Regions from separate parts of the Virgibacillus dakarensis genome, predicted to be linked through region 4. Evidence: riboswitches for the same ligand, from Rfam matches in the RefSeq annotation. Region 4 holds a riboswitch; each other region holds the start of a gene.
The links. Region 4 has a riboswitch for thiamine pyrophosphate ahead of tenA (thiaminase II). Riboswitches for the same ligand answer to the same signal wherever they lie in the genome.

Region 1 (3,481 bases), on a different contig from region 4:
TCCAAACCAGATCACTAAAAGCGGTGCCAGCACAATAATCGGGATATTTTGTGATAAAATCATCAAAGGAAAAAATGCTTCCCGAACAAATGGAATAAGATGCAGACAAACAGCAACCAAAATCCCGATGCTTGCACCAATCAAAAAGCCCATAATCGATAAAGTAATGGTTGAGATTAAATGATGCTGATACATTGGCCAGGCTTCTATTCCTGTTTTGCCAATTTGCGACGGTGCAGGCAGGAGCCAATCCGGTATGTCAAACAGTTTACTGGAAAGCTCCCAAATACCGAATAAAAGGAGGAGAACCACAACGGGTTTCCAGCCTTTTTCCATGATCCCTTTCATTAGCGATATTTCTCCGTCAGTTCTGACATCGAGGCTCCATCCGGTTTATGAAATACTTTTACCTGTGAAATAATACTTTCACACCCCAGCTCGGTCATTCTGGTATTCATTTTTTCAATAATTGACAGCAATTCCGGCAAATCTCCTTCCATCGTTGTTTCGAGCGGATGCACTTCATATTTCACTCCAGACTGATCGATAACCTCTATTGCAGCATCTACATATGGAATCGTATCTTCTCCGTTTTTCGTCTTTGGGATAATTTGAATACTTACTAAAGCATTTGCCACTTGAAGCCCCTCCTATTTTTTTGGTAAAAATTCATTGGTAAAAGCTTTCTTGCTATCTAGCTGTTTTTCTAATAAATGATTGTCGTACATCCAGCTTGCATAATTATCCCAGACTTCCAGTTTCTGTTCACCCCAGCGTGTGGCATCATCCTGATATTTTGGTGAGAGCCATTCCTGACTAGCCTTTACCAGTTCTGCATCAAGATCTGGAACTTCATCTAGCAAAATAGTAGCCGCATCTTCAGGATTATCAATGGCAAATTCATACCCTTTTGAAACGGCTGCCAAAAACTTCTTAACTGTTTTCGGGTTTTCCTTAATCGTGTTCTCATTCGCAGTAAGAACCGGTGTATAATAATCAAGTCTTTTCGAGTAATCGGTCAGATACAACATATTTAATTTCTCACCACGCAACTCGGCCTCTACGCCTGTCCAGCCATAATAAATCCAGGCAAAATCAATATCACGCTTTACTGCCGTAAAGAAGTCGGTGTTCCCCATATTGACAATATTCACCTTATCAACGGAAGCATTTTCTTGTTTCATAAGGGATGCTAGGACAGCCTTCTCAACTGGTGCTCCCCAGCCACCATACGTTTTTCCGACAAAATCCTTCGGTGATGTGATGGCTTTTTCCTTTGGTGAGGCAAAACCGGATGTATTATGCTGGATCACCGCTGCAATGGAGACAACCGGCACACCTTGCACACGTGCTTCCGTAATACTTTCTTGGTAGCTAACACCAAAATCGGCTTTTCCTGATGCGACAAGCTGATCAGCCCCAACCTCTCCCGGCATTATGATTTCCACATCCAGTCCCTCGTCATGAAAGTATCCCTTTTTTTGTGCAACATAAAGGCCAGTATGATTCGTATTTGGTGTCCAATCCAGGACAAGCTTTACTTTCTGCATACCGTCCCTATCCTGTTGATCCTGTTCCGTGCTTTTGGATCCGTTGTTACTGTTACATGCAGTAAGAACGGTAATCATGATAAGTAAAAATAAAAGCTTCTTCATTTCTTATCCTCCATGTGATGGTAGTTTTGTTTAGGAAAATGATCGGCGAAAGGGCTGCGGAAATTGCAATAAAAAAACACCGCCATTTTTAAACCTGGGGTGTGTGCGAAAAAGATAGTTTATCTTTCCTGTTCAACATGTTCCCTACGCTGGTTTCAGCCAGATCAGGTTCCAAGGGTCAGTATCTATCGGATACAATCTCAACCAGCATCAACTGGTCCCCCCACAAAATCTATTTCATTTTTATCTTACATGTTCAAAGGTACTACATTACGGTATCGTTTGCAAGGTTGGAATTTTGAATTTGATATTTAAACCTGCCTCCTAAATATGGGCCCATCAAATACAGTAGTATGATATTCACCAGATTCACCTAACGGGCAAACATCCTTTCCACTGATATCAGCGATAAATGATTCATCTACAAGACGACCAACCCAGTTTTCCGGAAGCTTTGTATTATCTACTTTGATAACACGCGCCTGAAATTTCAACGCTACGAATTCCCTTAATAGATCCAACACCTTATGTTTTTCTGTCCACAACGGATAGATTGGTGCTACGTCTGCTTTTTCGGCTACCTGCTCTCCCCATTCACGGTGCCCTTCTAAGTAAATATCACCAAATGCGACACTATCAATCTCGTATTTCGTTTTTAGGTCCTTTAGTGTGCGAACAAAATCTTCTGTATACCCTGCAAAGTCTGTTTCAATAAAATGAACTGGAATCCCAATCCGCTCAGCCTGCTTTTTGATCCGCTCAAGCTTCTCCCCGTGTGCGACAGTTTCTTGTTTTTCCTTCCATATCGTAGTAATAAGGCTGACAACATGATAACCCTGCTGCTCTAGACGGTATAGTGCTAAACAGCTATCTTTCCCGCCACTAAATGATAATGCTACCTTCATGTCTATCGGCTCCTTTCGTTATACTACACTATACCATTTAGACAAAAAATTGGGAAAGCCAGTGATAAGTTGGCTTTCCCAAGGTTCATGGGTTGTTGTTGTAAATCTTCCACAAGACTTGTTTTGATTTATACTGTATCCTATGCGACGAAAACTGTACTTGTATTGGTACATGCCTCAAGACAACCGTACATTTGTATTGAATTTGGATGCAACCCTATTCCGCAGTTTTTTTATCCGGAAACAGCAAACTGAATACGATTCCGAACAATGCTGCAATGAAAAAAGTAGAGAACCGGGATGTAATGATACCATCTAACGGTGTGCTAATCCACAACACGGTAAAAACAAACCCAGAAATAATCGTTGCTACAACCCCGATACCGGAATAGCGCTTCCAGAAAAACGTCATCAGGATCGCCGGGGATAAGGTACAACCGACACCAGCCCACGCCCAGCTGACAACTAGATAGACCAGAGAATCAGAGGTTAGGGCAATAAGCATACCGATAATCCCTGAAACCAATACAATAATCCGAGACAATGATAATAATTGCTTATCCGTCAAGTTCATGCCGAGTGTCTTATGAATAATATCCTCACTAACCGAACTGGTAACAACCATTAACTGAGAATTTGCCGTTGTAATAATTGCTGCCATAATTCCGGATAACAACAAACCGGCAATCCAAGGCGGCAGCAAATCCAGTATCATATGCGGGAGAATCGTCTCTACATCAGCAAACGAGCCTTGACTGTACATCGCAATCGCCGCCAGCCCAATTAAAAACGCACCAGTATAGGCCATAATCGTCCAAATAATCGCAACTGAAATACCTTGCTTCGCCTCTTTCTCATTTTTCAGCGCCATAAACCTGCTGCTTAGCTGTGGCTGGCCGCCTAAATACCCGAAAAACCAGG
Region 2 (3,481 bases), 1.8 Mb from region 4:
AATATAGCGCATTGTTTTTCCGTGATCCAAACCGAGAGACCGACCTGCTTCCATTTGTCCCTTTTCAATCGACTGAACAGCACCACGAACAATTTCTGCAATGTACGCTCCCGAATTTAGCGCGATAACAATGACACCCGCAGTGACCGATTCAAACGTATGACCAATAATAAGCGGCAATGCAAAAAAGATCCAAATCGCCTGCACCAAAACTGGAGTTCCGCGTATTACCTCGACATATATACTCGATATCCCATAAATTAACTTGTTTTTCGAAATCCGTCCCAACCCAAAAATAGCCCCCAGAATAAAGCCAATAAATAACCCTAGCACTGAAATAAGGAGGGTGTAATATAAACCCGTTGCTAGTTGTGGTAAAAAATCGATAACTCCTGCCCAATTAAATCGTCCTAACATCTTTCACCTCTCCTATTATATGAAGTAAAAAAGGGTGTAACGATTGGATGGTTACACCCGATAAAGCAGCCTGCAGAGTTCAGTTATTCAGGCTTTTCACCAAACCACTTTTCATGGATTTCATCGTATTTACCATTCTCCTTCAGTGTTGCCAATGCCTCATTAATGGCTTTAACCAATGCGTCATTTCCTTTTGCAATGGCAATACCATAATCCTCAGCCTGATACAAATCGCCAACCATTTTCAGACTGTCTTCACCTTTTGTTTTAATATAATAGGCAACATTTGGTGCGTCATACAAAATTGCATCCGCGCTGCCGTTTTCAACTGCCAGATAAGCCTGGTCAAGCTGTTCGTACTGATTAGCTTCAGCGCCATCAATATTTTTCTCAATATAGGCAGCACTTGTAGAACCTAGACGTGTAGCAATTGTCTTTCCTTCCAGATCCTCAATACCTTTGATCGAGTCATTGTCAACCGCCACGCCAATGCGTAAACCTGACTGATAGTAAGCGTCACTGTAATCGATTTTCTTTGCCCGATCCTCGGTAATGCTGATCCCGGCAATAGCGATATCAAATTGACCTGTTTGCAGACCGGGGATAATTCCATCAAAGTTCGTTGTTTCTAAATTAATCTTAAACCCTGCCTCAGCCGCTATTGCTTTTATCAACTCAATGTCAAACCCGACATATTCACCGTCTTCTTTAAACTCAAACGGTACAAACGATGTATCACTTACAACGGTATATTCGTCTTTCAAATCACCGCTGCCATTTTGGGCATCTCCATCCGCTTCTTTGTCAGATCCACATGCAGAAAGTCCGATTACGATAATAAATGAGAGCAAAACAGTGCTTAAAAATTTGCCATATCCTTTTTGCATTACGAAAGTCCCCCTTAAATAGTGTCGTATCTATTAACTTTAACAAAGATTCATTTTTTAGAAAAAACGGATACTTAATCATTTAAAAGGATAGATGGGCTTATATTCGGATAGTGATAATGTAATCCCGGTTATTCCTTTAATTATTACAAATACCTATTAAATACGGATGATTCTGATAGTTGCGTCTAAAAAACGGCTAAATTTGACAATCATTTATTATTTCCTTAAATGCTTACGAGGTTGAGTTGCGTAACCGTTGTCCAACGAAAAAAATAGCTGATGTATTGGCAGAAGATAAACACATTTATTAGATCACCGTATAGATCCCGGTATAGCTTTAATCCAGACTATAAGCATAACAAGTAATTCCATAAGAAACAGCCAAACACCTTTTTATGCTTGGCTGTTTTTAATGAGATTGTACTTTTCAACTAACCATACGCTGATCCTTAGCAGACTTTGCCGACGTAATTAATTGACCTGCCTTCGAAATGATTAGGACTAACACAATCGCACAGGCTATTGAAGAAGCAATATACGTGATCCCATTCATCGTCAATGAGTAAATAATTGGTGACTTCCCCGCTTCGATCGCATACTTTTTGAAAAAAATCACGCCGGCAACAAAATGCCAAAAATAGCGAGCAGCACCACCGACCAATGTCGCGATGACAATCCACATGAGTGCATTCCCTTTTCGTCCCCTTAGCAAATTCCCTTTGATTGGTCTGATGAAAAGACCGGCAAAGCCAATACATGCGAAGGCAATAAAATATTCAATAAATGCTTGTGTTGGTGTGAGAATCCATGCCTCACCGAGTGCAATCTGCAGGAGCCCCCAAAGAAATCCTGATACAAAAGCCGCAAAAAAACCCCAGCGAAAGGCAACAATAAATATTGGTACCATGGAAAAGGAAATAGATATGGACGGTCCAAAATGGAATGATGGCAATAAATCCAAAACAAATGCAAATGCCGCGAAAATGGCCACCTCAATCATCGTTTGCAAGCTTAATTTTTTCATCAAAAAATGCCTCCCTTTTTTGTTTTAACGCACCAAAAGGAAGACATAAGTGAATACAGATAAACCAGTCAAGTTACTGTTCTTTTCCATAGAAATCAGTAAACCACTGTTTTTAATCACCACATCCCTACGCTAGTACTAACTAACAGGTTCAAAGGGTCAGAACAAAACATGTTCTCTCTCAGCCTTACGCTCCCCTTGTGGTTGCGTTGTTATTTTATTATCTTTATCATAACATAAATTTAATTAAGTAGTAGAAAAGGACGTTGACTCCAGAAATTATCTTTAACATCGAATCGGAGTCATCGCTTGAAAATCAAAAGACTTGCATATTTTTCTATTGGTCACTGGACAACATTGTTTTGGCAATTGTTTCATCCAGCTCCTCAAAATCATCGTAAGAAATTGTCTTATATAACTCTTTCCTTGTTTGCATATCAGAGACACCATCTTTTTGTGTCCCCTCCTGTTTAATCAAACGAAAAATTCGTTCATAAGCCTTAGCAGCCACTCGTAAAGAAGTTACCGGATAAATAACCATGCGAAAGCCCATTTCTTCAAAGGCTTCAGCAGTAATATACGGAGTCTTGCCAAACTCCGTCATGTTGGCAAGCAGTGGTACAGCTATTTTTTTGGCAAATAAGCAAAATTCTTCATCGGTATGCAATGCTTCCGGGAAGATTCCATCAGCACCAGCTTCAATATATGCTTGTGCCCTTGTAATGGCAGCTTCCAGACCTTCTACTGCTCGTGCATCTGTACGTGCTATAACAACGAGTGACGGGGCTACCTCCTTAATCGCTTTCACCTTCTGAACCATTTCCTCTTTAGAAACAAGCTGCTTCCCATTAAGATGACCACATTTTTTCGGAAGTTGCTGGTCCTCTATTTGTACTGCCGCGACATTGGCTTCGATCATTTCCCGAGCTGTACGAGCAACATTAAGAACCCCGCCAAATCCTGTATCAATATCAACAAGCACAGGTAAATTCGTTGCCCGAACAAGATCCCTCGCTCTTTCCGCCACTTCGGTCGAGGTCACAATCCCAAGGTCTGGAAGCCCTTTGCTTGCGGTGTATGCACCTCCAGATAAATAAAGTGCCTTAAACCCAGCATTTTTCGCAACTAGTGCTGCCATTGCATCATGGGC
Region 3 (3,481 bases), 100 kb from region 4:
GTTTGTCCAAACGGTTTCCCCAATACACTAACCTTTCCCGTCGTCGGCCAAATGTAGCCGTTTATCATATTTAATAATGTCGTTTTTCCAGAACCATTCAGTCCAAGAATTGCCCAGTGTTCCCCTCTTGAGACCCCCCAACTGATATCCGATATAATCGTTTCCCCGTGCCTTTTCCATGAAATATTCTGTATATCTACTATTTTGTCCAATGCTGTCCTTCCCCTCTCTAGCCGCCCATTCTTCTAATCTAGCATATGATGAATTTCTTATATACTACATTTGGTTTGGGAGAAAAACAAATTATTCGAATTATTGCATGGATTTGAGAAGACAATTATCAGATTCATTATTGGCTGAGATAAAACTGCGATATATAGCAGACATTCAGACTTTCGTTTGAGTGTCTGCTATTAATAAACATCACTTCTTCACAATTGGAATCCAAATTTCACAACAATGATCCTCAGCCGTTACATCGCCATTTGGCGGGTAAGCTTCTATTTCCGGTGCATCAACATGCTCATACCCGGTTGAGGGAAACCATTCGGAAAAAATACGATCCCATATCTTTTCAATCGCATGCGGCACCGGACCGATCGCCTGGAAAACCGCCCACGTTGATGCCGGAATCTCCTTTTCCTCCCAATCGGAAGGAACCGCTTGATTACTCCGTTCAGCACAAATAAAATAAGTTAATTCTTCTTGCTGTTTATCAAATTCCATACATACACCAAGTAATCCCATTGAACCACAATCGTTTACGAGCTTCTCCGTAAATCCGTTCCTGTTCGATTCATCCCAAAAAGCTGGAATATCACGATGGTTTTGACCATCAATTGTTGCCGTACGTATTCCTTTTCCAACAACCCGAAACGCTTCCTTCTCAACAATTCTGTAATTCATTTCTTCATCACCCTTTAATTGAATTTGAAAAGAGAGACGAGGGAATGCCTTCAACGATTGATTGTAACGGCGTGCGGCTGATGGACTTAAACCATGCAGTTTACGAAACGCCTTGGAAAATGACTCCGGAGTCTCGTAGCCATACTTATACGCAATCTCAATTACTTTGCTTTTCGAATGCGTTAATTCCTGAGCAGCCAAGGTTAATCTTCGGCGTCTGATATAATCAGCAACGGTTACACCCGTCAACATATGAAACATTCGCTGAAAATGAAATCTAGACATACATGCAACCATTGCCACATGTTCAATAGGGAGGTCAGCGTCTAAATTTTTCTCAATGTAATCAATGCTGGCAATCATTCGCTGCAACCCTTCCATAATCGTTCTCTCCTTTCTTAATGCAACTTTATCAGGTGACAATTCTTCTTTCCTGTTCATCTGTGCTTTTTAAAGACATGTCTTTGATCAAAGGTTGTTAATCCTGGAATCGTTAACTTTTATTATACCGTAAGAAGGTAATCCAAACAGCTAAAATTTCCAATTTGCTTTACAATCTGTATGAATCCCTTTACCATATAAATAGTTTAAAAAATATCAACAAATTCACTAGGGGAGCTTTCAAGAGCTGAGAAGAACATTTTCGTTCTGACCCTTTGCACCCGATCTAGGTAATACCAGCGTGGGGAAGTGTAGCTGTATGTAACATGGAACTAATTGTACATACAACCAAAGCTGCATTCCACTGGGGAGCGGTTTTTGTTTTTTTATCACCCTTCCACGTATTTCAGGACATAACATAACAAAACGAGGAGGCGATACATGTGCGTGATGAATGGGGATTTATCGATACTGGGATACACGATGCCATAGTGAATATGGCGTTGGATGAGTTGTTGCTTCATTGGCATAGTGAGGGGAAAACACCTCCAATTTTACGTTTCTATCAATGGTCTGCACCAAGCCTGTCCGTTGGCTATTTTCAGAATGTTGATAAAGCAATTGATTTACCAGCATTAGATCGTTATCAGGTTCCACTCGTTCGACGGTTGACTGGAGGAAGCGCTGTTTTGCATGATGATGAGCTAACTTACAGCATCATTATTGCGGAAGATAAGCCCTATATCCCGGCTTCAGTTGGAGAAGCTTATTACATACTATCGAAGGGGATTTTTGCAGGGTATGAAAAGCTCGGGATTACAGTAAATTATGCGGAAACAACGAAATCAAACAAGAGCCGTTCTGCCGTATGCTTTGAAAAACCTGCATTATATGAATTAATGGTGAATGGAAAGAAAATATCTGGAAATGCACAAACTCGTCAAAAAGGAGTACTGCTGCAGCACGGGTCGATACCACGATCGATTGATAAAATCATGCTTTTCGATCTGTTCCGTTTTCCGAGCGAAGAACTACGGGAAAGAAACAGAAGGGCATTTGATAAGAAAGCAACAACGATCAGTCAAGAGTCTAATGTACCTATTTCAATTGACACCATGAAAGACGCGTTTAAAACAGGATTTGAAACAGGAGTAGACATAGAACTATTTCCATTTGCATTAACCAATGAGCAATGGGATGAAGTATACCAGCTTGCTGAGAAGAAATACAACACAAACGAATGGAACTTCAAACATCAATTAAGGAGCGTGTAAAATGGCTAAACAAGAAGAATACATACGAAAACCGGAATGGCTGAAAACAAAAATCAATACAAACCAATCCTATCGAGGCCTTAAAAAGTTAATGCGCGATAAAAAGTTAAACACCGTTTGCGAAGAAGCCCGCTGCCCGAATATCCACGAATGCTGGAGTGAGCGTAAAACGGCAACATTTATGATTTTAGGGGATACGTGTACACGCGGCTGCCGCTTTTGTGCAGTAAAAACCGGGTTACCTAATGAGCTTGATTGGGGGGAACCTGCACGGGTCGCTGAATCCGTGGCTATTATGGGATTAAAGCATGTGGTAGTTACAGCAGTAGCGCGGGATGATTTGAATGATGGTGGGGCAGCCGTATTTGCTGAAACGGTTCGAGCCATTCGCCGGGAGAACCCTGGCTGTACCATTGAAATCCTTCCATCCGATATGAAGGGTGATTATGATAGCCTTCATACATTAATGGATAGTAAGCCGGATATTTTTAACCATAACATTGAAACCGTACGCCGATTAACGAAGCGTGTCCGCGCACGGGCGATGTATGATCGTTCCCTGCAATTGCTGCAGCGTGTTAAAGAGATTGCCCCAAACACACCAACGAAATCAAGTATTATGGTGGGGCTTGGAGAAGAAAAAGAAGAAATTATTCAGGCTATGGATGATCTCTTGGCACACGATGTGGACATTATGACAATCGGGCAATACTTACAGCCAACGAAAAAACACTTGAAGGTAGAGCGCTATTACCACCCGGATGAGTTTGCCGAGCTAAAGGAAATTGCTTTGGAGAAAGGCTTCCGTCACTGTGAGTCAGGCCCACTTGTCCGCTCGTCCTATCATGCAGATGAACAAGTATCGCAAGCATCCGCCCAACGCAGAATTGATTATATGAAAGGCTATGAGAAGCAAGAAA
Region 4 (3,481 bases):
CAAGGCTCGATTATTTTAGCGCGATATGCAGATCAGCGGACATTGCTGCACTTCGCAGGTATTGAAATTCAATCATCCTGGTTCCAGTCATTGAATCCACTATTTATCGTTTTACTGGCACCTGTATTTGCATGGCTTTGGGTTAAACTGGGGAACAAACAACCATCAACACCGAAAAAATTCTCAGTTGGCTTATTTTTTGCAGGGCTTTCCTTTATTGTTATGATTATCCCTGCGATTGTTAACGGCACAGATACACTCGTTAATCCATTATGGCTCGTGCTTAGCTTCTTCCTGGTTGTTTTAGGTGAACTATGTTTATCACCTGTCGGATTATCCGCAACAACAAAGCTTGCACCTGCTGCCTTTTCAGCACAAACGATGGGTCTATGGTTCCTGTCTAATGCATCGGCACAAGCAATTAATGCGCAAGTCGTAAAATTATATTCGTTTGATACAGAAATTTTGTATTTTGGGGTAATCGGTGGCATTTCTATTTTACTTGGTTTACTTCTATTTTTGTCATCGAAAAAAATTCATCAATTCATGCGAGGTATTGATTAAACAACAATATTTTTTAAAATTAGTAGGTGACAGACTGAGATTCTTTTGTTATGATTACGATAACAAGCAAGTTTCATAGTAATTCCACTACTAGGGGTGCTCAGAAACCGTGAGCTGAGAGGGAAGCCGGATTAGCTTTCCGACTCTTATGGACCTGATCTGGTTAATACCAGCGGAGGGAAGTAGTCTGTGATCATCACACATAAACTTTTCCCTTTAAAAAGCTAGGTCCTTTATCCATGGACCTAGCTTTTTCATATTATAACGGAAAGGAGGAAATAAATGAATCGGACACGTTTATTAACGACGATGGCTGTATTTGTAGCCATAGGAACGATTGGGGCACAAATCCTATGGTTTCCTGCAGGTATTGCAAAAGCCTACCCTGTACAACATACGGTCAACGTCATGGCAGCAGTGATGCTTGGTCCAGCTCCTGCCGTTATAATTGCCTTTATGATTGGGCTACTCCGTAATTTGCTTGGGTTTGGCACAATCCTTGCATTTCCCGGCGGAATGATTGGCGCTTTTTTGGCAGGATATCTGTACAAAAGCTTTGGCAAAAAAATATATGCTGCACTTGGCGAATTCATTGGAACCGGAGTTTTAGGCTCTTTATTCGCTGTACCGTTGGCTAACCTTTTAATGGGAAATTCAGTTGGAGCATTATTTTTCTTCCCATCATTTCTTGCCAGCAGTGGAGCAGGAGCATTAATCGGTTGGCTAATAGTGATACGATTGAAACAACGTAGTTTATTACAAAATATTTAATATATCGGAACTGCTAGGGGCGCCTATATGGCTGAGAAAAGAAAATGATTCTTAGTCCCTTGGAACCTGATCTGGTTAATACCAGCGGAGGGAAGTAGTCGAGGACGTAAATACCTTTCTATGATTCTTCCTTTCTAGCCTCTAGTAGCTTCCTAAAATCCAGGGAGGCATAATCATGACTTTTTCTCAAGATCTCAGGGACGAAAACAGTGATATTTTTCAAGCAATATTTACCCATCCGTTTGTACAGGGAATCGGTAAAGGAAATGTCCCAAAAGAAGCATTGGAACATTACATTAAAGCAGACTTTGAATACCTTAATGCATTTATAAAAATATACGGAATGGCAATTTCCAAATCCAATGATCGGAGGGATATGGCCTTTTTTAACGACCAAATTCAATTTGTTTTGCACAGTGAAGTCCATCCACACCACAACTTTTGCGAATCAATCGGGGTTAACTATGATGAACTTCAAGGATATGCCTTGCCACCTACTGCTGATCATTACGTTAAACATATGATGTATCATGCACAGACGGGTACGCTGGCAGAAATAATTTGTGCACTGCTTCCTTGCCCTTGGACTTATTTGGAAATCGGGAAGGAATTGATGAAAACGTACAAACCAGCAGATAATCATCCCTTTTATAAGTGGATTCGTTTCTATGCGGACGAAAGTGTGGAAAAAATTACGACGACAATGCGTAATCGTTTGGATGAACTAGCCATGGAAGCCTCTATAACGGAACAAACACGTATGAAGGAAGCTTTCCGTAAAAGCTGTCAACTGGAATGGTCTTTTTGGGAAATGGCTTACACCCGTGAAGAATGGCCTGATGCAAAGCTGGTGGGAAGCCGATGAACCAAATACCATGCGCCTTAACCATTGCTGGGACGGATCCAAGTGGCGGTGCTGGCATCCAGGCTGATTTAAAAACGTTTCAGGAATTTACGTGTTATGGAATGTCTATCATTACATCGGTTGTAGCTCAGAACACAACCGGTGTCCAAGACGTTCATCATATCCCGATTAACATGATAGAAAAACAGCTGGATTCTGTTATTTCTGATATACCCTTTCAAGCGTATAAGACAGGGATGATAGCCAATATTGACATGATGGAAGTCATCGTTCAAAAAATCACACCCTTAAACGTGCCATATATCATGGATCCGGTAATGGTCGCGACAAGCGGTGATTCGTTAATTGCTGAAGAAGCCAGAAACTTTTTACGTGAACAGCTTCTGCCGCTCGCTGCACTGGTTACCCCGAATGTTCCGGAAGCAGAATACATCACAGGGGAATCTATTAAGACCGTGAATGATTTACAGCAGGCTGCCGAACAAATTGTAGTTAAGCATGGTGCTGGTGCAGCCCTTGTTAAAGGTGGTCATCTTGATGGTAAGGCAATTGACATTTTATATGACGGAAACAAGATGCACCGTTTTTCCTCAGAACGAATTGATACAAACAACACACACGGAACAGGCTGTACCTATTCCGCAGCCATAACAGCTTTATTAAGCAAAGGAATACCATTGCCTGCAGCAGTAAAACAGGCAAAAGACTATGTAACCGCCGCAATCCGTCATTCCTTTTCCATCGGCAAAGGCAATGGTCCAACAAATCACTGGGCAACACGGCCCGAGGAGGTAAAGCAATGAACAGAAACGTCATTCGGGAAGTCAGGGAAAAGAGCCCACTGATCCACCATTTAACAAACCAGGTTGTTATGAACTTTACCGCTAACGGTTTATTATCCTTTGGCGGTATTCCAGCGATGGCAAATGCTGTAGAAGAAGCATATGACATGGCGATGAATGCAAATGGGTTACTTATTAACATTGGCACCATTACACCGTTGGAAGTAAAGGCTATGATTGCCGCTGGTAAGGCTGCTAATGAAAAAGGAATACCGGTAGTACTTGATCCAGTCGGTGTCGCGTCAACACCATTTCGGGATACTGCTGTAAAACAGGTTCTTCATGAAGTCAAACCAGCTGTCATCAAAGGTAATGCTGGGGAGATGGCTTATCTTGCCGGAATTCCCTGGGAAACGAAAGGCCCGGACTCTGTTGGTGAAGGGAATAGTGCAGAGGTTGCCGAAAAAGTTGCCGCTATCTATGATACAGCAGCGGTTGT

Region 1: it holds a riboswitch for thiamine pyrophosphate, as region 4 does, so the genes downstream of both, CZ382_RS01655 (ABC transporter substrate-binding protein) here and tenA (thiaminase II) in region 4, are expected to answer to the same signal.
Region 2: it holds a riboswitch for thiamine pyrophosphate, as region 4 does, so the genes downstream of both, thiT (energy-coupled thiamine transporter ThiT) here and tenA (thiaminase II) in region 4, are expected to answer to the same signal.
Region 3: it holds a riboswitch for thiamine pyrophosphate, as region 4 does, so the genes downstream of both, CZ382_RS10365 (lipoate--protein ligase family protein) here and tenA (thiaminase II) in region 4, are expected to answer to the same signal.

The regions. Positions count from the first base shown of each region.
Region 1 is NZ_LT732553.1:321,907-325,387, reverse strand. Features, by position in the region: gene CZ382_RS01665 (ABC transporter permease) at 1-348, opposite strand, end outside; gene CZ382_RS01660 (thiamine-binding protein) at 348-638, opposite strand; gene CZ382_RS01655 (ABC transporter substrate-binding protein) at 651-1,655, opposite strand; TPP riboswitch at 1,780-1,890, opposite strand; gene CZ382_RS01650 (Dph6-related ATP pyrophosphatase) at 1,967-2,560, opposite strand; gene CZ382_RS01645 (sodium/proline symporter) at 2,778-3,481, opposite strand, start outside.
Region 2 is NZ_LT732554.1:2,032,834-2,036,314, reverse strand. Features, by position in the region: gene CZ382_RS19270 (amino acid ABC transporter permease) at 1-417, opposite strand, end outside; gene CZ382_RS19265 (transporter substrate-binding domain-containing protein) at 501-1,304, opposite strand; gene thiT (energy-coupled thiamine transporter ThiT) at 1,735-2,331, opposite strand; TPP riboswitch at 2,439-2,540, opposite strand; gene prpB (methylisocitrate lyase) at 2,669-3,481, opposite strand, start outside.
Region 3 is NZ_LT732554.1:160,489-163,969, forward strand. Features, by position in the region: gene CZ382_RS10355 (ABC transporter ATP-binding protein) at 1-212, opposite strand, end outside; gene CZ382_RS10360 (AraC family transcriptional regulator) at 424-1,347, opposite strand; TPP riboswitch at 1,508-1,612, shown strand; gene CZ382_RS10365 (lipoate--protein ligase family protein) at 1,731-2,561, shown strand; gene lipA (lipoyl synthase) at 2,563-3,481, shown strand, end outside.
Region 4 is NZ_LT732554.1:264,752-268,232, forward strand. Features, by position in the region: gene CZ382_RS10840 (peptide MFS transporter) at 1-564, shown strand, start outside; TPP riboswitch at 647-762, shown strand; gene thiW (energy coupling factor transporter S component ThiW) at 847-1,335, shown strand; TPP riboswitch at 1,341-1,445, shown strand; gene tenA (thiaminase II) at 1,511-2,200, shown strand; gene thiD (bifunctional hydroxymethylpyrimidine kinase/phosphomethylpyrimidine kinase) at 2,197-3,003, shown strand; gene thiM (hydroxyethylthiazole kinase) at 3,000-3,481, shown strand, end outside.